3 regions of the Vibrio sp. 10N.261.51.F12 genome follow, and region 1 is predicted to be linked to each of the others. Evidence: predicted binding sites of a transcription regulator. Region 1 holds the regulator's gene; each other region holds the start of a gene.

The links. Region 1 encodes CRP, which controls carbon source genes, mostly activating them, when cyclic AMP is high. Its sites were predicted from a motif close to TGTGANNNNNNTCACA; they were not measured.
Region 2: cdd (cytidine deaminase) is a predicted target of CRP. The motif match lies at 4,954-4,969, and genes of this name have one in related genera.
Region 3: AB4405_RS09450 (ROK family protein) is a predicted target of CRP. The motif match lies at 4,308-4,323, and genes of this name have one in related genera.

The regions. Positions count from the first base shown of each region.
Region 1 is NZ_JBFROV010000007.1:47,810-56,069, reverse strand. Features, by position in the region: gene AB4405_RS04270 (PLP-dependent aminotransferase family protein) at 1-545, shown strand, start outside; gene AB4405_RS04265 (hydrolase) at 542-1,528, shown strand; gene AB4405_RS04260 (YheU family protein) at 1,585-1,797, shown strand; gene AB4405_RS04255 (phosphoribulokinase) at 2,030-2,899, shown strand; gene crp (cAMP-activated global transcriptional regulator CRP) at 3,144-3,776, shown strand; gene AB4405_RS04245 (DUF1338 domain-containing protein) at 3,847-4,638, opposite strand; gene astD (succinylglutamate-semialdehyde dehydrogenase) at 4,649-6,106, opposite strand; gene astA (arginine N-succinyltransferase) at 6,199-7,218, opposite strand; gene AB4405_RS04230 (aspartate aminotransferase family protein) at 7,300-8,260, opposite strand, start outside.
Region 2 is NZ_JBFROV010000014.1:5,753-14,012, forward strand. Features, by position in the region: gene AB4405_RS07285 (PhoX family phosphatase) at 1-1,001, opposite strand, end outside; gene AB4405_RS07290 (glutathione S-transferase family protein) at 1,285-1,932, opposite strand; gene sbcB (exodeoxyribonuclease I) at 2,205-3,626, shown strand; gene AB4405_RS07300 (CidA/LrgA family protein) at 3,776-4,141, shown strand; gene AB4405_RS07305 (CidB/LrgB family autolysis modulator) at 4,141-4,827, shown strand; gene cdd (cytidine deaminase) at 5,082-5,969, shown strand; gene purT (formate-dependent phosphoribosylglycinamide formyltransferase) at 6,129-7,304, shown strand; gene AB4405_RS07320 (thiopurine S-methyltransferase) at 7,451-8,104, opposite strand.
Region 3 is NZ_JBFROV010000014.1:479,340-487,599, reverse strand. Features, by position in the region: gene AB4405_RS09475 (MetS family NSS transporter small subunit) at 61-162, opposite strand; gene AB4405_RS09470 (sodium-dependent transporter) at 164-1,633, opposite strand; gene AB4405_RS09465 (outer membrane protein) at 2,111-2,704, opposite strand; gene AB4405_RS09460 (YnhF family membrane protein) at 2,876-2,968, shown strand; gene AB4405_RS09455 (patatin family protein) at 2,977-4,149, shown strand; gene AB4405_RS09450 (ROK family protein) at 4,399-5,628, shown strand; gene AB4405_RS09445 (chemotaxis protein CheV) at 5,747-6,685, shown strand; gene AB4405_RS09440 (error-prone DNA polymerase) at 7,027-8,260, opposite strand, start outside.

The DNA of each region.
Region 1 (8,260 bases):
CCCCAGCACCACTTGTAAACTCGGCACCAGAAACCGTCATTTATATTGGCGCCTTTTCAAAATGCTTAGCACCAGGGCTTCGTGTCGGCTATCTCAGTGCGCCAGAAAAACTGTACCCACAGCTTGTTCTAACTCTACAAAACCACAGCTGGATGATCAGCCCTTTGCTGATTGCACTCACCTGTGAAATGCTGCTATCTGGCGATGCAGAGCGCAATATCACCGCCATTCATAATGAAATGAGTCAGCGACTGGCCATCACCAAGCGCGTTCTCGGTGCTTTTAACATGCGCTACCAAAACGGTGGTTTTCATGTGTGGTTAACCCTACCTGAGCAGTGGCGACTCAGTGAATTTGTTCAAAAATCGGCAGAATTAGGGGTCATTGTTAAGTCTGGGGAGTTGTTTGCCCCTCCGGGCGGAACGGTCATTCCTGCGGTTCGGCTTTCATTAAGCTCCCCCCAAACGATCGAACAGCTAGAGAGCGGCGTAGAAAAGCTCAATACACTATTATTATCAAACCCAATCAGTGAATTCACATTATGAACACACCGACACTACAACCTTTTATCGCCGCCAAGGGACTCGGTAACCCGCATATTCAAACCTTGATACCTCGATTCATCCGTCGTCGTTCCTTGTTTGACCCCGTGTGGGAAACGCTTGAGACCCCCGATGATGACTTTGTTGAACTGGCATGGAGTGAAGATCCCCACAGTGATAAGGCAAAGCATAAACCGGTCTTTGTCCTCTTTCATGGACTAGAAGGCTGCTTTAATAGCCCGTATGCCAATGGGTTGATGCACGCCTTCGCAAAACAAGGCTGGCTCGCGGTTATGATGCACTTTAGAGGGTGTGGTCCCAATCTAAACCGTCTGGCTCGGGCCTATCATTCTGGTGAAATCGGGGATGCAAGACACTTCATTGAGCTTTTGGATCATCGCTACCCAAATGCCAAAAAGGTAGCCGTAGGCATATCCCTTGGGGGCAATATGTTGACTAACTATCTCGCCCATTATAAGACGGATACTAAGCTCGATAGTGCGACGATTGTTTCTGCCCCTTTAGACCTCGCAGCGTGCTCTAGCCGTATTGAACAAGGTTTTTCCAAACTATATCGACGCTACCTACTCTCTTCGATGAAGAAAAATGCATTATTAAAAACTCACCTACTCAGCGAGGCATTAGGGTTAACCGCCGCTCGAATAAAAGAAATGAAAAGGCTTTATGAATTTGATGATTTAATTACCGCGCCACTTCACGGCTTTAAGGACGCTGATGACTATTACCAACGATGTTCTGCACTACCACGCTTGAACGATATCGTCATCCCTACGCAGTTTATCCACGCTAAAGACGACCCATTTATGAATCATGAGGTGATTCCTGATTATGAGCTGACCCCTCATCTAAGCTATCGTTTACTCGAACAAGGTGGGCACGTCGGCTTTTTATCTGGAAGCTGGCGCAAACCCGTTTTCTGGCTTGAAGAAGTATTGCCAAGTTATTATCGACACCTTGCTGAATAACTCCTGTCGGGCTCATCTCTGATATACTCTCACCATCATAGAAGAGAGAGGTATTTATGATTATCCCATGGCAGCAGATCGCATCGGAAACACTCGATAATTTGATTCAAGAATTTGTATTGCGTGAAGGCACCGATTACGGTGAAAGCGAATACACTCTAGCCGATAAACTTGCACATGTACGAAGCCAACTAGAATCGGGAGAAGCCGTCATTGTCTTTTCTGAATTACACGAAACGGTCGACATCAAGATGCGTAACTCGTTGTAAATATCTCGCCTTTGGCTATGAGGTGCTATAGTAAGCCTCTGCTTATCAGTAAATAGTTGATGGTAGCTATACGTTTACCGTTAACTACATATTTACCGTTAACGATACGTTTGCCGTCAATTATAGATTGAATCGCTCATGATAAGCTCGTGCCCAGATTAAGATAAACCATACATAAACAACATTTCCCAGCTTATCGGGATATGAATACTAAAAATACACAGGAAGTGTTATGTCAGCGAAACACCCTATCATCGCGGTGACAGGCTCCTCAGGAGCTGGAACAACGACAACATCAGAAGCATTTCGCAAGATGTTCAACATGATGAACATCAGACCTGCGTTTATCGAAGGCGATAGCTTCCATCGCTTTACTCGCCCAGAGATGGATGTCGAGATCCGCAAAGCAAAAGAACAGGGTAAGCACATCAGTTACTTTGGCCCTCAAGCCAATGACTTTCCTGCACTTGAAACCTTTTTTAAAAACTACGGACAAAATGGCGTCGGCCAATTTCGTCGCTATCTACATACATTCGACGAAGCGGTCCCATACAATCAAATGCCGGGCACCTTCACGCCTTGGCAAGACTTACCCCAAAACTCTGACGTATTATTTTATGAAGGGTTACATGGTGGTGTTGTTGATGGTGCCATTAATGCCGCTCAGCACGTTGACCTCTTGATTGGCATGGTTCCAATCGTCAACCTGGAGTGGATCCAAAAATTTGTTCGCGATACACGTGACCGTGGACACTCCAGAGAAGCAGTGACCGATTCCATAGTACGGTCAATGGACGACTATCTCAGCTACATCACACCACAATTTTCGCGTACTCATATCAACTTCCAACGCGTCCCCACCGTTGATACGTCGAACCCACTTAATGCGAAGGGAATCCCAAGTCTCGATGAGAGTTTCGTCGTCATTCGCTTAAGGGGCATTAAGAATGTCGATTACCCATATCTACTCTCAATGATTGACGGTTCCTTTATGTCACGTCATAACACCATCGTCGTGCCGGGCGGGAAAATGAGTTTTGCGATGGAATTAATTGTCCGTCCTATACTACAGCAGCTAATAGAAACAGGGAAAATAGGTTAGTTTTTTGCGCCTAAACTTAGATGATTTTTTATACCGTGATCATGTGCACAGTTTTGTATAGGAAAATGGTCTGATGACACGATTAAAATCAAGAAAGTCCGCGCAAAAAAGGATACTATTTCTTTGAAACAGAAGATCGCTTGCGCCATCTTCAAAGTGCTTTTATGCTAGTGAGTCTCAACACAATGGACTTGCTATAATATATGGAAAGCAGCAAGCATACCCTGCAGAGGAAGTAAGAAATATGGTTCTAGGTAAACCTCAAACCGACCCAACGCTAGAGTGGTTCCTTTCACATTGTCATATTCACAAGTACCCTTCAAAAAGCACGCTAATCCATGCGGGCGAGAAGGCTGAAACACTTTACTACATCGTAAAAGGTTCAGTAGCAGTACTTATCAAAGATGAAGAAGGCAAAGAGATGATCTTGTCTTACCTTAACCAAGGTGACTTCATCGGTGAACTAGGCCTATTTGAAGAAGACCAAGAACGTACAGCGTGGGTTCGAGCTAAATCACCTTGTGAAGTGGCTGAGATTTCTTTCAAGAAATTCCGTCAACTTATCCAAGTTAACCCAGATATTCTCATGCGCTTATCTTCTCAGATGGCAAGTCGCCTACAAGTGACAAGCCAGAAAGTTGGTGACCTTGCGTTCCTTGACGTAACTGGTCGTATTGCTCAGACGCTACTTAACCTAGCAAAACAACCTGACGCAATGACGCACCCTGACGGCATGCAAATCAAAATTACTCGTCAAGAAATCGGCCAGATCGTTGGTTGTTCTCGTGAGACAGTAGGACGTATTCTTAAAATGCTGGAAGAGCAGAACCTTATCTCTGCTCATGGTAAGACTATTGTGGTCTACGGCACGCGTTAATATCTAACGTTACTAATAATTAAAAAGCCACCGCAAGGTGGCTTTTTTTATGGCGAAAGGGTGAGTCTATTTATTGATGGGTACTCTCAAAAATTTTATCCGCAGACGCTGCCACAAACCCTTGATAGTAGGTGTTATCATTCATTTTATAGCGCTTAGCAAACTCATAAAAACCTCCAGGCACACGCTTCTCTTCGCCTAAAAACGACACCAATACTTTATCGGCCATGGTCGATGATTGCTCCAGCAATACCTCAGGCGATCCCTTGACCTCACCACCTGATTCATTGATCTCAAAACCGGCCTGGCGCAAATAATGATTCACAGCCACCACGTCTTCAAAGCGCTGCAACTGATTCACACTCACGGTAAAGTGATTCGCACCATAACCATGAGCGGCAAGCCAAGAGGCATACTCACTTTCTTGCGCCAGTGTTTGATAATCTTCGCTGCTCAACGTCCACAGACGCCCACCAAACAGAAAATCTGCCGACGATACGGCCGCACTATCAACTTGATCCACCAGCTTGGTCACAATGGCCTGTAGCTCGGGTGAGCACTGCTCCACACACAGTTCGCTAATAAAAACCTTAGGTAACGTGTGGTCTGCATGCTCTAAATGAATGGCTGACAGCTTTTTAGCTTTGAATTCATACTCGCCTCCTTGCTGGTAACCAAGCTCAAGAAAAGGCTTGGCCAATGTCTCAATACCAACAGGGTCGAGATTAAAGGTGCGCAAGGCAATGTGATCATTAATCAGTGCTTCTTGCTCCTTCAGCAACCCCTGAATTTTCGCGGCGGATGGACACAGGCGCGTCGTATAATCTTGCCACAGTTGCTCAAATAACCATTCAACTTTCATATGTCGCTCCTTAGAGGTCGAGTCCTGGGCTTAAGGTCGCTGGAAGAATCGTTTCGTCTCCCTCCATCGATGCCATCGGATAGGCACAATAGTCTGCGGCATAGAAAGCACTCGGCCTCAGGTTACCGGATGCACCAGGGCCACCAAATGGTGCATCACCGCTCGCGCCCGTCAACTGACGGTTACGATTCACAATACCAGCACGGATATGGTCAACAAAATACAACCACTCGTCGTCATTGGTTGAGATAAGTCCTGCGGATAAACCAAAACGGGTATCATTGGCAAGTTCAACCGCTTGCTCTAGCGTTTCATAGCGTACAAGCTGCAACAACGGGCCAAAATATTCTTCATCCGGTAATACATCAATTGTGGTCGCATCAATCAACCCTGGCGTCACAAATGCTGCCTGTCGCTGCTGTGACTCAACCAAACTCTTGCCGCCTAAGGCTTGCAATGCGGACTGAGCCTGTATGATGTTTTGTGCTGCCTGCATGGATATTTGTGGTCCCATGAAGGGTGCCGGATCGGCAAACGGCTCATCGATACGTATTTTTGCTATCGCGGCGACCAGGGCCTCAACAAGCTGGTCACCTTTATCGCCAAAGGGAACATACAATCGGCGGGCACACGTACAACGTTGCCCTGCACTGATATAGGCAGACTGAATGATGGTGTAGACCGTTGCATCAAGATCGCCATACGCCTCACTGACAACTAATGGGTTGTTGCCCCCCATCTCTAGCGCCAGCATTTTATCAGGCTGACCGGCAAATTGACGATGTAGGACATGGCCAGTATTCGCGCTGCCAGTAAACAACACGCCATCAATACCTTTGGCATCGGCTAAAGCAATGCCAGTTTCTTTACCGCCTTGCACTAGGTTAATAACCCCTTCTGGCAACCCTGCTTCCTGCCAAATCTGCATGGCAAGCTCACCCACTAGTGGCGTTTGTTCAGAAGGCTTAAAGACAACCGTGTTCCCTGCCAGCAACGCTGGAACAATATGGCCATTGGGCAGGTGCCCTGGGAAGTTATAAGGCCCAAATACTGCCATTACACCAAGAGGGCGGTGACGAAGGACTATTTGGTTCCCCGCCGCTTCTCGCTGTGAGCGACCAGTACGCTCGTGATAGGCTCGAATGGAAATCGCAATCTTACCGGCCATCGCGCCCGCTTCCGTTCGAGTTTCCCACAACGGTTTCCCCGTTTCTTTAGCAATCGCTATAGCAATCTCTTCACTGCGCGCTTTTAGCTTTTCGGCAAAGGCTAATACAATGGCTTCACGCGCTTCAAACGAGGTTTTTTTCCAAGAGATAAACGCCTGTCTTGCGGCACTAACCGCGGACTCAACCTGCGCCGGTGTGGCTGATTGTCCCTGCCAAACCACCTCATTATTGTAAGGTGACAATGAATGAAATTGTTCACCAAGTCCTGCTACCCACTGTCCTGCGATCCATTGAGTCATCGAGAATTCCTTAACATATAAAAATGGTTGGAGCATTGTCTTCAACGCCACGAAAAATAACCAAACGTGGCGGGATAAACATCAAGAGCCTGTTACTGAGCGAGCATACGTACCATATCACCTTCAGAAAGGTTCAAGGCCTCGGCCACGCTTGGAGCTAACAAGACACGCTGGCTTTCTGCGTCATAAGCGGCTTTCGCGGCTGTTGCTCTAAAGTGTTCAAATGACGTATTTGCAATAAGGTAATCTTGTGAACTGGCGTGCTCTGAGATCGATACCTTGGCTCGGAATGAATTCCTAATCGCTTGGATATTTTGTAGATCGCACTCCACGGTCGGGCCAGCATCAAAAATATCCACATAGTTTCGACAGGTGAAGCCTTCTCTCTCGAGCAACTTCAAGGCGGGTTTGGTATTGTCATGCACCTGACCAATCACCGCTTGCGCTTCTTTACTCAACAAATTGACGTAAATCGGTAACTTAGGCATAAGATCGGCAATGAAACCCTTCTTACCAATACCCGTCAGGTAATCTGCCATGGTGAATTCAATCGAAAAGAAATGCTCTTGTAACCACTTCCAAAACGGTGAGTTACCTTCAGCATCTGATACACCTCGCATCTCTGCAAAAATCGTTTTAGAGAAGCGCTGCGGGTGCTCTGCCAGCATCAAAAACCGCGATTTAGACATTAAGCGACCATTAAGGCCAACACGATAGTCAGGCCTTAGGAACAAGGTGCAAATTTCACTGCATCCGGTGTAGTTATTGCCAAAGGTGAGCAGCTTAACGGTGTTGTTAACGCCCAGTTTGGGAGAGGAGTGAACCACAGTACTAATGTGGTAAGAGTAAAACGGCACATCCCAACCAATCGCACCTTCTATACCGGTGGTACCAGCAACCTCACCGGTTTCACTGTCGACACCAACCATCAGATAACCTTCATCGGTTGGCGAGGTGACATCGGTCTTACTGAAGCTGTATTCAGAGTGAGTAATTCGATTGGAAAGCAGCTCTTCATTTACTGGAAGAGACGTGAAGCCGTGACCAGATTCTACCGCGCACGTGTGCAAGGCGTCATAATCAGACATCGTAATAGGACGAACAACAAGCATCAATAATCCCTCCGACGCAAACTCTCCTGGTACATCCACAGCCAAGAGAGGGTTTCAAACGAGTAGCACACCAACGTACTTTTACATCAAAGTACTGATCGCTTTATCTAGTTTCGCTAGACCCGATTCCACTTCTTCTTTGGTAATCACAAGTGATGGCGTAAAACGAACTACGTTGACACCAGCAACCAAAACCATTAAGCCTTGAGCGCCAGCGGCGACAAGAACATCACGAGCGCGCCCTTGCCACTGTTCGTTAAGCGCAGCACCAAGCAACAAGCCTTTGCCACGAATCTCAGAAAAAATATCGTATTTATCATTGATGGCATTGAGCCCATCGCGGAACCAAGCCTCACGCTCAGCAACGCCGGCAAGGACTTCCGGAGAAGAAACCACATCAACCACGGCTTCTGCGACGGCACAAGCCAATGGGTTACCCCCGTAGGTTGAACCATGCGTGCCCACTTTCATGTGCGCCGCCAATTCCTTTGTGGTCAGCATGGCGCCAATTGGGAAGCCGCCGCCAAGAGATTTTGCCGTACTGAGAATATCTGGGGTTATACTCAAACCTTGATATGCATAGAACTGACCCGTACGGCCGTTTCCGGTTTGGACTTCATCAAAAATTAGTAGCGCGTTGTACTTGTCACAAAGCTCTCGAACCGCTTGTACAAACTCAGGCTCTGGCGAAATAATGCCTCCTTCACCTTGCAAAGGCTCCATCATAATCGCACAAGTTTTATCCGACATCGCCGCTTCAAGTGCTGCAATGTCGTTATAAGGGATATGGCTAATGTCACCCGGCTTAGGACCAAACCCATCCGAATAAGCCGCTTGACCACCCACTGTCACCGTAAAGAAAGTACGGCCATGAAACCCTTGATTAAATGCAATGATTTCAGACTTTTCTGGCCCATGGACCTCGCTAGCCCAACGACGAGCAAGCTTGAGTGCGGCTTCATTAGCTTCAGCGCCAGAGTTCGCAAAAAAGACTCGTTCCGCAAAGCTGACTTCCGTCAGTTTTTTCGCCAAACGCAAAGCA
Region 2 (8,260 bases), on a different contig from region 1:
ATTAGTGCCGCATTCTCGTGCTTAAATCGACCGAGAGCACTGCGTTTCTTTGGTGTCGAATTTGGGTTCATCGGATCAATCTCAACAACCCACCCATGGCGATGGGGTTCGTTAGGCTCCTTGGCCATATCGAAACGCGAGTCATGCTTATACCACTCGTAACCCCTATCTTGGTCTGCCAGTCCATAACGGTCATACGATTCCGAAAGAGCTGCCCCTGAGGTGTTGGCAAAATAGCCGTTAAAGTTTTCTTCACATGTTAAATAGGTGCCCCATGGCGTCTCACCATTTGCACAATTATTAAATGTGCCCATGATGGTTTTACCCGACTTGTCATCCGATGTTTTTAACAATGTGTGACCCGCAGCGACGCCCGTCATTTCCATCTCGGAAAATGCGGTTATTCGACGGTTTAGGCGACCTTCAATATTTACTTGCCATTGTCCATTTATTTTTAGCAGTTCAACGACTGAAACACCATGCGCCGCTTGTGCTTTACGCACATCATCTGCAGAAATATTTTTACCTTGATGCTCATACAAATATTCATTATTGGTGTATTCATTATTAACGACTAACACCGCTCTTTCATCTGAAAGTAGGAAAAAGGTCATGCCGTCATTGTTATCACCAAATTGCCTTTCTTGCGCTTTTGAGTCATTGGACTGCTTGAAGCCCGGCGCATTGCTGAAAAGAGGATCGCCCCATGATATCAACACATCGGCTTGGTAGCCCTCTGCAACCTTAACCGAATCAGAAGTAGAAATAGGAATAGCGTCAAAACCCAGCAAGGGTGAGTCTTTCGCCATGGTATCGGCGATAGCGCTGCTGACAGGACTCGCAGCAAAGAAACCAACCGTGCCGGCCGCACCCGTTGCTTTGAGGAAAGAGCGACGTGATTGGAGCAATGCTTCATTTGCTGCAGCAGCGTCAACAAACTTGTTAAATTCAGGCTCGTGCTTAAGAGGGCGTTGGTCATGGTCATGATTAAATAGCTTCACAGAACTTCCTTTCTTCTACCGGTTAAGCCTTTTGAGTAAGGCTACTAATAATATATGAAAGTGATAATGCGCTGACTATATGACATATGGGTTACATATAATTAACATTTGTGTGTCGCAATTAAATTTTAAGCGCTGAGCCGAATCATTACTCATCCGTTTTGCGATAGCGCAACGCTTGCAAAGTCTATTCTCAGTTAAATCAGAAGACGAATCGCTCGTACATAAACAGATTATTCACATGTAAATAAAAAACCATTCGCATGTAAATAAATAGTGGCCATCACTCAGACAACCGAAACGGTATAAGGCTAATCCCTTCAATTCCACAAACAGCCGCGATGGTTGGGTGCCAAGATAATCTTTCTAGGTATTGCCCTAGATAGCGATATTGCATTGGAGACGGAGAAATCGTTAAGGCCCACTCGGAAAGCATAAACAAGAAAAAGTCACAAGCTGAAAGCTGATCACCAAGTAAATACTGACCTTTACTGAGTTGCTCATCGATGATGGTTAAGGCTTCTCCAATCCTCATATCTTGTGCAGCAATAATGCTGGCGATCGCGCTAGAATCCACGGTGTGTCTATGAGGGTAATACCGCACCATCAGTTCAGCTTGTAAGGTGTTCGTTAAAAACATCATCCATTGAAAAAACAATGGTCGCTCAGTATCCCCAACTTTAGGTAGTAAGGTTTTTGATGGATATTTTTCGGCTAAATGTACACAAATTGCTGGGCTCTCGAAAATCGGTTGCCCATCATCGACAAGGGTGGGAATACGGCCTGCGGGGTTTAATTTCAGGTAATCTGCCGATTTATGATGCTGGTTATCTCTATCGACGAGAATTAATTCATACGGCACGTCCAAGTGATGCAAAATAAAATGAGGCGCTAGAGACGCGTTATTAGGATAGTAATAAAGTTGATACACGTTAGTTCCTTAACTGAGGTTCATGATGGGAGGATGCCTCAAATCCACTTAACCATAACGCATCGCATTTAGCGTGTGAAGCGGCGAAGAGTGAGAATCTGATGATTATTCACACAACTACTCACCCATTTATTCAAGCATTTAGTCATCACCTTAGAATAGGGCTTTTGGCGTTTGCCTTAAACCTAGCGCAGTGGTCTAATAGTTAAATCAGTCGTATCCCTATATCTGTGCTCTAACGCGCATCCTGATAGGAACAAAGGAAAGACCCCATGTCTCAACACGAACCCTCTTATTTCTTTTTTGATTATGAAACATGGGGTATCAGCCCTGCTAAAGACCGTCCATGTCAATTCGCTGGTGTTAGAACCGATATGGATTTCAATATCATAGGCGAACCCTTAGTCATTTACTGTCAGCCCCCTTCTGATTATCTCCCCTCTCCAGAAGCAGCGTTGATCACCGGTATAACACCACAAATCTGCATTGAAAAGGGATTACCTGAACCTGAGTTCATCAAAAAGATCCATCAAGAATTGGCGACACCAAATACGACGAACCTGGGCTACAACAGCATTCGCTTCGATGATGAAGTCACACGTTATACCTGCTATCGCAACTTTATCGATCCTTACGCGTGGAGCTGGAAGAACGGCAATTCGCGTTGGGACTTATTAGATTTGATGCGAACGTGTCATGCGCTGCGCCCGCAAGGGATTGAGTGGCCTGAGAATGCTGATGGATTTACCAGTTTTAAACTAGAGCACCTCTCCATCGCTAACGGCATTGAACATGCGAATGCTCATGACGCAATGGCTGACGTCATCGCAACCATTGAACTCGCCAAAAAAGTGAAAGCGGCGCAACCAAAACTGTTTGATTATTTTTACTCGATGCGCCAGAAACGTAAACTAAATGAACTGGTTGATATTGTTAACATGACTCCGCTTATGCATGTCTCAGGTATGCTTGGACGCGAATGTCAATACACCAGTTGGGTTGTGCCTATTGCTTGGCACCCAACCAATCAAAACGCTGTTATTGTGGCTGATTTAGCAAAAGATCCACAACCTATCTTAGATTTAACAGTAGAAGAGTTACATACTCGCCTCTACACGAAACGGGACGACCTTGCCCCAGATGAACTTCCAGTACCACTGAAATTAATCCATTTAAATAAATGTCCAATCTTAGCCCCAGCTAAAACACTGACCGCAGACAACGCAGAAGCAATCGGCATCGACCGCCAACAATGCTTAGCAAACTTGGCTCTGCTCAAAAAGAACCCTGAGATTCGAGAAAAATTGATTGGCTTGTACAATATCGAACGCGAATTTGATAATGATAACGACGTTGATACTCAGCTTTATAGCCAGTTTTTCTCGCCGTCCGATCGCGCAGCGATGGATATTATTCTAGAGACCGACCCTAACAACCTTTCAGCGCTGGACATCAGCTTTAGTGATACAAGAATTGAACCTTTACTGTTTAGGTATCGCGCTCGACATTATCCTTGGACGCTTGATGAAGCCGAGCAACAAAAGTGGGCCGGCCACTGTCGAGAATTTTTCGAGAGTCGGATCGAAAAATATATGTTCAACCTAGAAAATCTGGTGATGGAAAACGAATCTGATGAGAAGAAACTCACCGTATTGAAATCGGTGTACCGCTACGTTGAAAAATTAACGTCTTGAGCGTCCTTCCCTTCTTGCTAAACATGAGTCAGAAGGGAAAACTATTGCTACCAGAGCGTTTACGTTAGCCTTTACAACTCATTCATTTCCACTTTCAAATTGGGCATAACATGATTTGTTGTTTGCCCAGCGCCGTCGAAGAGAATGTCATGATAAAAACTGTGCTTCACTACATCTTATCTTTTGCCCTAATTTTTGCCGCTTTGTTTGCCGGTAATACGATCCAAAGCCTGCTCGATGTCTCTATCCCAGGCAGTGTTTTCGGCATGCTGTTACTCTTTACATTAATGGCGACGGGGATTCTTCCCGTCAAAGCCGTTCAACCGGGTGCGCACGCTTTTATACGCTATATGATCCTTTTGTTTGTTCCCGTTAGCGTGGGGTTAATGAACCATTTCGATACGCTTATCGATAATGCACTTCCAATCCTTGCAAGTGCAGTTGGCGGCACCATGATCGTCCTCGTTTGTCTATCTGTATTTTTAGACAGATTTCTTAAAAAGGGGAACAAATAATGTGGATATTCGCGACAATTATCGTGTTCTTTATCGCTCGATTTATTGGACAAAAAGTCAAAAACCCGCTGTTCAATCCATTATTGATAAGTATCGCCATCCTTATTCCAACATTGCTAATTTTTAATGTGCCCTTCGACACTTACTATCAAGACAACGAATGGATAAGTTATCTATTGCAACCAGCCGTGGTTGCCCTAGCCTACCCTTTATATGAACAACTGCCACAAATTCGCGCAAATTGGCGCATCATTATCTTAGCTTGTGGGGTAGGCAGTGTAGGCTCTATGTTTACCGCGTCCGTTATTGCGGTTTGGCTAGGTGCTGACATGCAATTAGTCGCGAGCTTATTAGGTAAATCCGTTACTACACCAATCGCAATGGAAGTCTCAAGTCATTTAGGTGGTGAGCCTGCGATCGCCGCAATACTTGTTTTATTGGTCGGCTTATTTGGTGCGATCTTAGCTTACCCTTTATATCAATTGCTCGGCGTCACACACCCGATTGCAAAAGGTCTGACTATGGGCACCGTTTCCCACGCACTTGGAACCGCAACATGCGCCGAAAAAGATCCAAGAGATGCCGCATTTAGTTCATTGGCCTTGGTTATTTGTGGGATCATAACCTCAGTGTTAGCACCTTCGTTTTTTGCCTTCGCTCTCTGGTTAAATCACGTTTTGGGCTAAGCGAGTATTGTGATTACCTCACTATCTGAGCGCAGTTCCGATTTTGGCTCAGTTACTGTTCTGGTTGAGCTAGGTATCTTGCTAGATCGTTGCTGCGCATCTTGACGCACCAACAAACGAGCATTGCGTGACATCACTCTAATTATGCAAAATGAATCATTGTTGCACCATTAATTGTGATGCAGATCGATATAAGTGATGATAAAGTTACATAGAATAAATAAAAACACTTATAGAAATTAAAGGGAACACGAATGACAGATCGTTTTGACTCTGTACTCAATGAAGCGCCAGCAATCATTAAGCAGTACTTAGAACCTATTGTCACCCATGAACAATTCGATGCGACGCTTAGCCCTAGCCAATTTGAAACGCTGCTTTCTCTTTCAGGGCTAGCCGATAATGAGCTGCGCCTGGCGTTGCTCCCTTTTGCAGCGGCATATTCCTATGCCCCTATTTCTGAGTTCTTTGTTGGTGCAATTGTTCGAGGGACGTCTGGTAAGCTCTATTTTGGTGCCAATATGGAGTTCCTTGGTGCTCAGCTCGGTCAAACGGTTCACGCAGAGCAATCGGCGATAAGTCACGCTTGGATGAAAGGTGAGCAAGGCGTCAAAGACATCACCATTAACTTCAGTCCTTGTGGGCACTGCCGCCAATTTATGAATGAATTGACCACCGCCCAACAGCTCGTCGTTCAGCTGCCTGAACGCGACGAAATGACATTACAGCAATACTTACCAGAAGCATTTGGTCCTGGGGACTTAGGGATCACCGATGGTTTAATGACGCCTCTTTCTCACGGTAAAGATATTAGCAATGTCAGTCTGTTAATGAAGCAAGCCGTTGACGCTTTGAACCGTAGCCATGCACCTTATACTAATAATCTTAGCGGCGTTGCTATCAAGATGAACGATGGTCGTTTATTTCAAGGTGCTTATGCCGAAAATGCGGCGTTTAACCCTAGTTTACCGCCGCTACAGGTTGCACTTGCTCAGCTATTATTGGCGAAACAATCGTTGAATGATATTAGTCTCGTTGCTTTGGTTGAGATGGCTGACGGCAAAATTAGCCACCTAGCAGACACTCAAGCTACGCTAGAAGCCATTAATCCAGACATTCAGGTCGAATACGCTACTATTTAAGCAATAAATAACGTGCTTCCAAGCTGAAGCACGTCTACCTTCCCAACTCAAAGTGATTCTCTTAATTACGGCATAAAACACGCGCGCAAACGATTGCTTTTTCTGTATAAATCAGTATTATTCACCGGAATTTTCCTGATTTATACACAAGGATCTAATATGTTTGGTACTGCAACGAGTGAAAATGCTACCCGAGTGTTATTACTGGGCTCAGGCGAGCTTGGTAAAGAAGTCGCTATTGAATGTCAGCGTCTCGGATTAGAGGTCATTGCGTGCGATCGATATCCTAACGCACCAGCCATGCAAGTTGCTCATCGCAGCTATGTACTCGACATGCTAGACGGTGATGCACTTGAAGCGATCATCACAAAAGAAAAACCTGATTTTGTCGTCCCAGAAATTGAAGCTATCGCCACAGAAAAGCTGGTGGAACTTGAAGCTCAAGGGCTAAATGTTGTGCCAACGGCAAACGCCACCAAGTTGACGATGAACCGCGAAGGTATTCGTCGACTTGCCGCAGAAGAACTTGGCCTTAATACCTCTCCTTATCGCTTTGCCGACAGCTACGAAGACTTCGTAAGCGCCGTAGAATACGTTGGTATCCCTTGCGTCGTAAAACCCGTAATGAGTTCTTCAGGCAAAGGCCAGAGTATCATTAAAAATCAAGACGATATCGATAACGCCTGGACGTATGCCCAAGAAGGTGGACGCACTGGTGCAGGACGTGTCATCGTAGAAGGTTTCATCGATTTTGATTATGAGATCACTCTACTCACTGTCCGTGCCGTGGACGGTGTGTCTTTTTGTGCGCCTATTGGGCACCGTCAAGAAGATGGTGATTATCGTGAATCGTGGCAACCACAAGTGATGTCTGAAAACGCGACTAAAGCCGCTGAATATACCGCTGAACAAGTGGTTAATGCGCTTGGTGGTTATGGTTTGTTTGGTGTTGAATTATTTGTAAAGGGAGATAAAGTCATTTTTAACGAAGTCTCTCCTCGCCCTCATGACACTGGCTTAGTGACGCTCATTTCACAAGAAATGTCAGAGTTTGCACTTCATGTGCGCGCATTCACAGGCATGCCTATCAATCACATCGCACAGTATGGCCCATCGGCTTCTGCAGTAATTCTTGGGCAAGGCACATCAGATAACATTCGTTTTACCGGTGTATCTGAGGCGGTTTCAATGCCTCAAACACAAGTTCGTTTATTTGGTAAGCCTGATATTGATGGTCGACGCCGACTAGGCGTTTCTCTGACTCGCCGTAAGTCGATTGAAAGCGCTATCGATGATGCGATTGACAGTGCGAAGCACGTGAAAGTGGTTTACTAACCTAATTAGCGGTATGCACGGTTGTTACATACTGTACGATTGTCGCCCCCGCTGCTTTCCACCAACCTGAAACATGAATGCAGAGAGATAGTAGCCCAAATAGCCGCTATCTCTCGTTATCATATCCAAACTAACCACTGATCAGACTATTTTAACGACTCAATTAGCCACACATCCTCACAGAAATGACTCAGCCCTTGCTTAATCCTTCGGTGTTCACTATCCGCTTCGTCTCTTGCTAAACGCGTCACACGAAAACCGTTATCGAAATAGTTTTCGATTTCTAGTTGCGGCACGCTATATGGCGGTCCAGCCATTTCGTCTTGAATATAATCCAAAGTCACCAGCAAAATCCGACCGCCCGGTTTAAGCACCTGCTTGAGTTTATCGATGTAAAGCAAGCGCATATCCGCAGGCATGGCAATTAACGCCGCCCGATCGTAAATCAAATCAACACTTTCTATTGGCGCTGTAAAAAAATCCCCGACATAAATATTAAGCTCATCAAACTGATACAGCTCAAATTGATGGTTAAGTGTTGTGACGAGTGGCGTATAAAAGTGTTCCGCAAAAAAAGAGCGGACCGCTATTTGACTTAACTCAACTCCTTGTACGTTATCGTGACGCTGCGCCAACCAAACCAAATCTTCTGACTTACCGCACAATGGCACAAATACAGATTGCTCACGGGTCGGTTCTAATGCTGGCCAATGTTCTATCAAAAGTGGGTTCACATCCTCAAGATGAAAACCAATTTTGTTTGCTGCCCATTTATTGTGCCAAAGCTCAAAGTCGTTCATTTTAGATTCATTTCAGGTGTGGATAATGGTTAACGTAGAGTTTACAGATTGAGGACAAAAAGTCATGTCTAGCTGGGGTATTATTTCTATGAGACAGGCATCACAATTTGCTTAAAGACCTTAACAACTGACTTGGTAACCAAATAACTGTCCCCA
Region 3 (8,260 bases), on a different contig from region 1:
CGAATTAGTCCCAAGAAAAAAGCCAGCATCAAATGCTGGCTTTTTCTATTTTAGTTGTTTTTACTTGTGGTTCTTGTCCATGGCTTTTTTGATACAGTAAGACGCGCCGCCCCATGTAATGCCTAAACCCAAAACCATCATTATAATCGCACTTGTTGTCATATTAAGCGTCCTTTTTACTTGTTATATTTATCGCAACACCAACGACGACGAGTAGACCCATTAGTCCCCAGCCTAGCAGCATCAAATCAAACTGAGCGTAACCGCCATAGCCTTCGGTGATCAGTGTTTGGAATTTAGTGGCGACGATAACCGCGAGGATAATCGGTGTGATAAAGCGTAAGCAGATATCGAACCAAGCGCCGATAGTGAAATCAGACACTTTATTGACGTAATCGCGCACATCAGCAATTTTTAGCAACCAAGCCATCAGAATAATCTCAATGAAGCAACTGACAACGATACCGACGTTGTTGGCGAAGTGGTCAACAAGATCAAGCAAGAGTAGACCGCCATTAGTTGCGAACGCCATCGAAATCACTAGACCCGATCCGCAAATAATGGTCGCGGCTTTCTTACGTGTCCAGTTCAGCTTATCAATCACGGCTGAAGTCACTGCTTCCATAATGGAAATGTGTGAGCTTAGACCTGCAATCACAAGTGCGAAGAAAAATAGTGGTCCCAAAATGTAAGGCGCTGGCAGCAAGTTGATTGCCGCTGGCAGCGTTACAAATGCTAAACCTACGCCCGCCGTGACGACTTCGGTAAGGGGTTTGCCTTGTTCCTGAGCCATGTAACCCAGAACAGAGAAAATCATAATACCGGCAAGAATTGAAAAACCACAGTTAATCAATACGGTCATGAAGGCGTTATTGGTAATATCCGATTTCTCAGGTAGGTAGCTCGAGTAAGCTAGCATGATAGCGAAACCAATACTTAGAGTGAAAAAGATCTGACCGTAAGCTGCCGCCCACACTTTCATATCTAATATCTTGGAGAAATCAGGTTCGAATAGATAGTTGATTCCGTTAAGAGCACCTGGAAGGAATACCATGCGTCCGATAAGTAGCAAAACCATGACAAATAGCACAGGCATCATGATTTTTGCTGCGCGTTCTATACCTGCTTTTACACCACCGGCAATGGCTGAATAGGTGATACCCCAAGCAAGAAGCATCGCTCCGGCGATTTTCCACTGAATCGACCCTAGACTAGTCGGTGAATTGTCACCAAGTTGTAGGTATTCGCTGAAGAAAAATGCATTAGTGTCTGTGCCCCAGCTTTGGGTGAATGACATGCCGAAATAAGAGATAGCCCAACCGATTACCGCGACATAATAGACAGCGATTGTGGCCGCTACCCCTACCTGAAACCAACCAAGCCATTCAAATTTAGAATTTATTTTACTCAGTGTTTTAGGCGCTGAGCCGCGATATTTTTGTCCCATACTGAATTCAAGAATCATGAAAGGGATACCAGCGGTAATCATGGCGAATAGATAAGGAATAAAGAAAGCTCCGCCGCCATTCTCATAAGCCATGTAAGGGAATCGCCAGATGTTACCAAGTCCGATTGCTGATCCTACTGCGGCTAGAATGAATCCAGCTCGAGATCCCCATTGTTCGCGCTTCATAGTTAACTCCTTTTATACATTGTCTGCGACATAAAATGCTATTCAATGAATAGAGTGCTATACCAATAATTGAATGACTATTTACTTGGTAAGCATAATGTTCGATTGTGTAATGTGAAATTTATGGTTTTTAATTCTGTTTTAAGTTGTAAAGCACGCCGATTCCACCTGAATTATTAAACCACCAGTGGTCAATACTGAAACTTTCGACTATGCATTAAAATAAGGTTACCCATCTTATAGTTGATTAGCAATAGATTACGTCTGGGTAGGCTTACTTGCTGTTTGGCGGTAAACACTCATTTTTATCTAATTTATGGTTTAATTAACTTAATGTGAGGTGTGTTGCAATTATAAGTGATGAGGTAGAGTTTAAAGTTAGTCTAAACAACTTTTAGGTTTTTTAGATGGAGTCACTAAATAATGTGCTACTCACCAATATAAATTCCGGGAGGAAGTCGTGGATAGAGGTTGGCACTAAAATTTTGCTGAAATGCCAATATTTGTTTGGAATTGGTTCATCCACTGGGTATTGAAACCGATGAGGCAGCTGGCCTCTGTTGTCGGTAAGTTGCATACGGATACCGTTTCGTTGTCGACAACAGTGCCTTGCCAGCGTGCTTGTCCATTGATAAATAAACGCTGAGTGAGTTGATATTCCACGCCACCGTAAATACTGGCTGCAAAACCTGTTTGAGAGCGAGTCCATTGTGCTGATATATGAGAGGCGCCGATCCCAGCGCCGATATAAGTGATGGTTTTGTTTGCAACAAGGTATTCAGCGCTACTCTGAAATTGAAGGTATTGTATTGTTGTCTCAAGATTTAGGGTATCAAGTGACGAATTTTGGTGAGAATAAAATAGTCCCATTCGACCATTTTTTACCGGAAATTCGATCGCTAAAGCGAGGTGAGTTGAAGCTGATATATCATATTTATTGTTATTTTCGTCCTCAGCGGTCCCCCCAACACTGGTTCCAATAAACGGAGTTAAAATGACACTAGCAAATACAGGATAAGGAAGAATTAAAACAAAAATAAACCGAAATGATTGCAGAATGAGCGATACCATGACATGTCCTTACCGTTGCTGCTATTGGAGCTTGATTGGCTAGCTGTATGAATCAAATTGTACTAACGTTTAAACATAGTGTGACACTAACATCATAATTTTGAAGTTGTTATTTCTGCAATGCCATAGTGTGTCACAATAGTAAATGTAATGTTACATTCTGGAGGTTGTATGGAATTTGATATGAAAATGGCGCTGGGGATTGTTACGGTCGCATTAGGCATTATTTTTGCCTTTGGTTTTACTGCAATTCTGGCCGCTTAATTATAACGATGAAGAATACCGGTGTGGTAACGGATACCCATGCTGCTTGCGATGTCGCGCGTCTTGCCCAATATGTAGCAGGAAAAACAGCGCTGGTTGCGCAAGGTGGTGGACAGCGTGGGATCTTTACCTCAGGGGTGCTCGACTCTTTTTTATTGTCTAATTTTGATCCCTTTGATGAATTTTATGGTACTTCCGCAGGTGCCTTAAACTTGTGTGCATACCTGTCTCGTCAACCTGGATTAGGCCGATCATTTCTTCTGGATCTGACTACGGATCCAAAATTTTTTAATGTATTTAGTTTCATTCGGAAAAAGCAGTCTCTCAATTTGGAGTGGGCACTCGATCAGTTATGTGAGTATCCCTACAAACTCGATATTGATATGGGACGCAGAGTCATTGGTGAGCGGCGTGCTTATGCCGCGGTCACCGATGCCTCTACGCTTAAAGACCATTATTTGCCTATGCTGAAGCAAGACTGGTATTCCGTCATGATGGCAACGAGCGCTATCCCTAATCTCTTTGAAGGCACCGTGGCGATTGATGGACAAGAGTTTATTGATGGGGGAGTATCGGCATCGATCCCAGTGCAAGAGGCATGGCGGCAAGAAAACCGAATGATCGTTGTGATTCGAACAGAGGAAAGTGATAGTGGCGTTGAACCGACTATCGTTGACGAAGAGCGCATCACTGAGTCACCCGCTTGGTTTCGCGAGTCTTTAAACAGTGTGCAACTTCAATGGCAGGATAAACTTGAGCAGTGGTCTAAAGATTGGAATGGTTTTTTTGACCTTCAATTGAGTAAAGCAGTGGCTCAGAAACATTCTCAGCATCTAAATATGATCAATGGTGGGCGCTGGTTGTTTGGTGGCGCTGATATTTATCGGTTAAGTCATCTCTTTGGTGAAAAATTTGATGCAGGCTTGGCTGATATGTTGATGGTGCACTATCAAACTTATTCACTTACCAACACGTTCTTGTCACTTCCACCGGATGACTGCTTTATTGTTCAGATTGCACCAAGTCAACCGTTAAAAACATCGTCGCTAATGAGTGATAAAGATGATATTTTGCATGATTATCAGCTGGGTTTAAAAGCGGGTTTTCGATTTATTGAGCAGTATCAAGGTGTGACTAAAGGTAAGAAAGCCTCTGATTTATTCAGTGATGATCGAATATAATACTAAGCGTGCATTGCGCTTATTAATCGAAGTAAAAAAAGTGGTTCATCAATTGCAATTCTCCTCGTTTTGACCTTGTGAAATGTAGTAAACTTTCATGTTTCTAGTCCCAATGATGGCGTGTAACATGACTTGCACCCCAAAGTTCACCCTATATGCGTGATGTTTGTCACGGCGATTCATTAAACTACTTCACAATTACTTCGCAAAGTAAAAAAATTGCTAGGTTGTTGTTTTTTGGAGTGCAAAATGTACATGGCTCAACCTGGGCATATCGACCATATCAAGCAGGTCAATGCTGGTCGTGTGTATAAATTAATAGACCAATATGGGCCTATTTCGCGTATCGATTTGTCGAAGCTAAGCGGTTTAGCGCCGGCAAGTATTACGAAAATTACGCGAGAACTTATCGCTGCACACCTCATTCATGAAACCGTGGTTCAGGAAGCGATCAGTCGTGGTCGCCCTGCTGTTGGTTTACAGACCAATAATCAAGGTTGGCAATTTTTATCGATGCGTCTCGGACGTGGGTACCTCTCGATTGCTCTTCATGAGTTAGGAGGAGATGTGCTTATCGATACCAAAATAGAAATTCATGAAGTTGATCAAGAAGATGTCGCTGCTCGCCTTCTGTATGAAATTGAGGAGTTTTTTGAAACTTATAACGATCAACTCGATAGAGTCACCAGTATCGCGTTGACGCTCCCGGGATTAGTGAACACTGAGCAAGGCATTGTTTTGCAGATGCCGCATTATAACGTTGCTAACTTTCCGATTGGCTCTGAGATATTTAACGCTACAGGATTGCCTGTCTTCGTAGCCAACGATACGCGTGCCTGGGCGTTAGCTGAAAATCTCTTCGGTCATTCTCAAGATTGTGATAACTCGGTACTCATTTCTATTCACCATGGTGTTGGCGCAGGGATTATTCTCGATGGCCGGGTGCTGCAAGGAAGACATGGTAATATTGGTGAGCTGGGACATATTCAGGTTGATCGTAATGGAATGGAATGCCATTGCGGCAACAAAGGATGCCTGGAAACGGTGGCAAGTTCTCAAGCTATTCGCCGTGAAGTGATACAAAGAATTGCCAATGGAGAAGCGTCGAGTTTGGTTGAGGCGTTAAATGATGATGAAGATGTGAGTGTTGAAGCAATCTGTGAAGCGGCCGCAAATGGTGACCCTTTAGCGGTTAATGTTATTGAAAAATTAGGCGATCACCTCGGATCGGCGATTGCTATTGTGATCAATCTGTTTAACCCTGAAAAAGTATTGATTGGTGGCGTGATTAACCAGGCTAAAGACATCTTGTATCCTGCGATTCAGCGCTGTATTGAGCAGCAAAGCCTTCCTGCTTACACTAAGAATCTCAAAATAGTGGAATCTCGTTTTTATAAACAAGCTACCATGCCTGGAGCTGCACTTGTCAAACAAGCGCTTTATGACGGTGTACTACTTATGAAAGTTATTGAAGGCTAACCACTTTACCGTCTTTGCGATGCATCATAGTTTTCTACCTTTCGTCGCTAAACTTCTTGTCCATGGTGCCAATTACATGAGATAAGAATCTTCGTATGTGTTTTGCCAAGGAAGTCTCATGTCGAGCGTATTAAGTTCAGTTGATCAAAGAACGCAATTGGTGGGAGAAAACAGGTTAGAACTTTTATTGTTCAACCTGAACAGCCGTCAGACTTTTGCTATAAATGTATTCAAGGTAAAGGAAGTGATTAAGCTTCCTGTGCTTACTCAACTTCCCGGCTCTCACCCTAGTATCTGTGGTGTGGCATCACTACGTGGTGTCTCTGTGCCAGTTATTGACCTTCGTCGAGCTGTGGGTTTTCCTAGACCTGCGGAAGGGGGGGACCATAATCTTATTATTACTGAGTATAATCGTACGGTTCAGGGGTTTCTTGTCGGTGAGGTTCGAAACATTGTTAATACAACTTGGACGGAAATTCAACCACCGCCTCGTACGGTTGGACGTGCCAATTATCTCACAGCGATTACCAAAGTTGAACAAGACCAATTAATCGAATTGGTTGAAATTATTGATGTCGAGAAAGTACTTGCTGAGATCATTGATTATGATGTGAGTATCTCAGAAGAGACACTGGATAAGGCCCTCTTGCCTCATCTTGCTGGGAAAAAAATATTAATTGTTGATGATTCATCAACTGCTAGGAGCCAAGTAAAAGGCACTTTATCTCAACTCGGTGTCGAAATTATCGAGTGTTTTGATGGCGCGATGGCCCTTAGATTACTTAAACAGTGGTGCGACGAAGGTATTGATGTTTGCTCCGAACTGTTAATGATGATCACGGATGCAGAAATGCCGGAAATGGACGGATATAAACTTACTCACGAAGTTCGAAGCGACCCGAGAATGAGTCAGTTGTATATTACGCTCAATACTTCTCTTAGCGGTAGCTTCAATGACGCAATGGTTGAGAAAGTTGGTTGTGACCGGTTTATTTCGAAATTCCAGCCTGATCTGTTAGTCGACGTTGTACAGCAGCGGATGGGTCAAATATTATAATTTAGACTTTTTGCTCTATTTGCTTTGTTACGGATGAATTAATGTCATGTTATCATTCTTGTGTATTTATTGTGCTATTGCGAATTGTGCTATTACGATAAGTACCGCAGATTATAAAACTACTGACTAAGGTTGTTCCATCAGAATGATTTGGCTAACTTCAAAAGTCATCATGACTTTAAGTTTACTGGTCTTCAAGGAATGGAAGAAAAGACGTACGGAAGCGGCAGTTGAAATAGATCGATAATTCAATGCTTGAAGCGTAGTGATAGCTTGGATTGAAAAGGGAGCATTTGCTCCCTTTTTTATTGTTTCTAGTTTACGTCCAGTCTAGTTTAAGGCTAGTGAAACTGCCGCGATTGAATGGTGAGTTTGGACAGTTCATGTGTCATGTCGGTGAGCCTACCAGCAATGATATGTGTGACGTCTCCCTCTCTTTCTAAAATCCCACTTATTTTTAAAATCTTAGCCGTTAAGTAAGCCTTTTTTTGTGCTTTCGCGGTAGCGCTCCAAACCACAATATTAATATTGCCAGTATCATCTTCCAAGGTAATGAATGTGGCCCCAGCAGCCGTGCCAGGCGATTGCTTCCCCGTCACTAGTCCAACGACATTGACCATCGATTTATGCGCGTGCTGATGCAGTTCCTGCATACGTGTAAAGCGGCCTAGCGTACCTGCTCTATCAAGTAACGTAATTGGGTGTTGTCGTAATGAGACGTTTGTCGATGAAAAATCTTCAAGAACGTTATCTATTTCTGTTGGCGTATTGGGAAGCGCTTTGGATTCGTAAGGGAGCGATTGAAATAGCGGGAGATCATGTGCATTGTCCATCATGGCCCAGCGTGTCGAATAACGATCGCCTGAAATCGATTGTAAAGCGTCCGCTGATGCCAATTGTTCCAGCTCTTTCTTGTTGAGTCCCAATTGCTTAATTTGTGTTGGTGTAGTGAATCCTTCTTTAGGACGATGTTGAAGAATTCTCTTTACGCTTTCTTGGCTCAATCCCTTAATCTGTGTGAAGCCAAGGCGGATTGACAAGACGGTGTCTTGATGGTGAACGTTTTCGACTAAATAGTGGTGGTATTGCGAATGGTTGATGCATATCGGCAAAATGCTGACACCATGACGCTTGGCGTCTTGTAGTAGTTGAGAAGCACTGTAGAAACCCATCGGTAAACTATTGAGCAAGGAGGTATAAAAGACTTCAGGGTAGTAGTATTTCAGCCAAGCAGAACAATACGCTAATACGGCAAATGAGGCGGAGTGGCTTTCAGGGAATCCGTACTCACCAAAGCCACAAATCTGTTCAAATAAGCGTTCCGCAAAATCACGTTCATAGCCTCTTTCTAGCATGCCGTTGATGAGCTTGGAACGAAACGTAAAGATGCTACCGTTTTTTTTCCAAGCCGCCATTGCTCGGCGCAGTTTATCGGCTTCCCCGCCGCTAAAGCCTGCGGCAACCATGGCGAGTTTGATGACTTGTTCTTGGAAAATGGGCACACCAAGTGTGCGAGATAATACCTCTTCGACTTCCTTTGAGGGATAAGAGATGGCTTCTTCACCGTTTCTACGC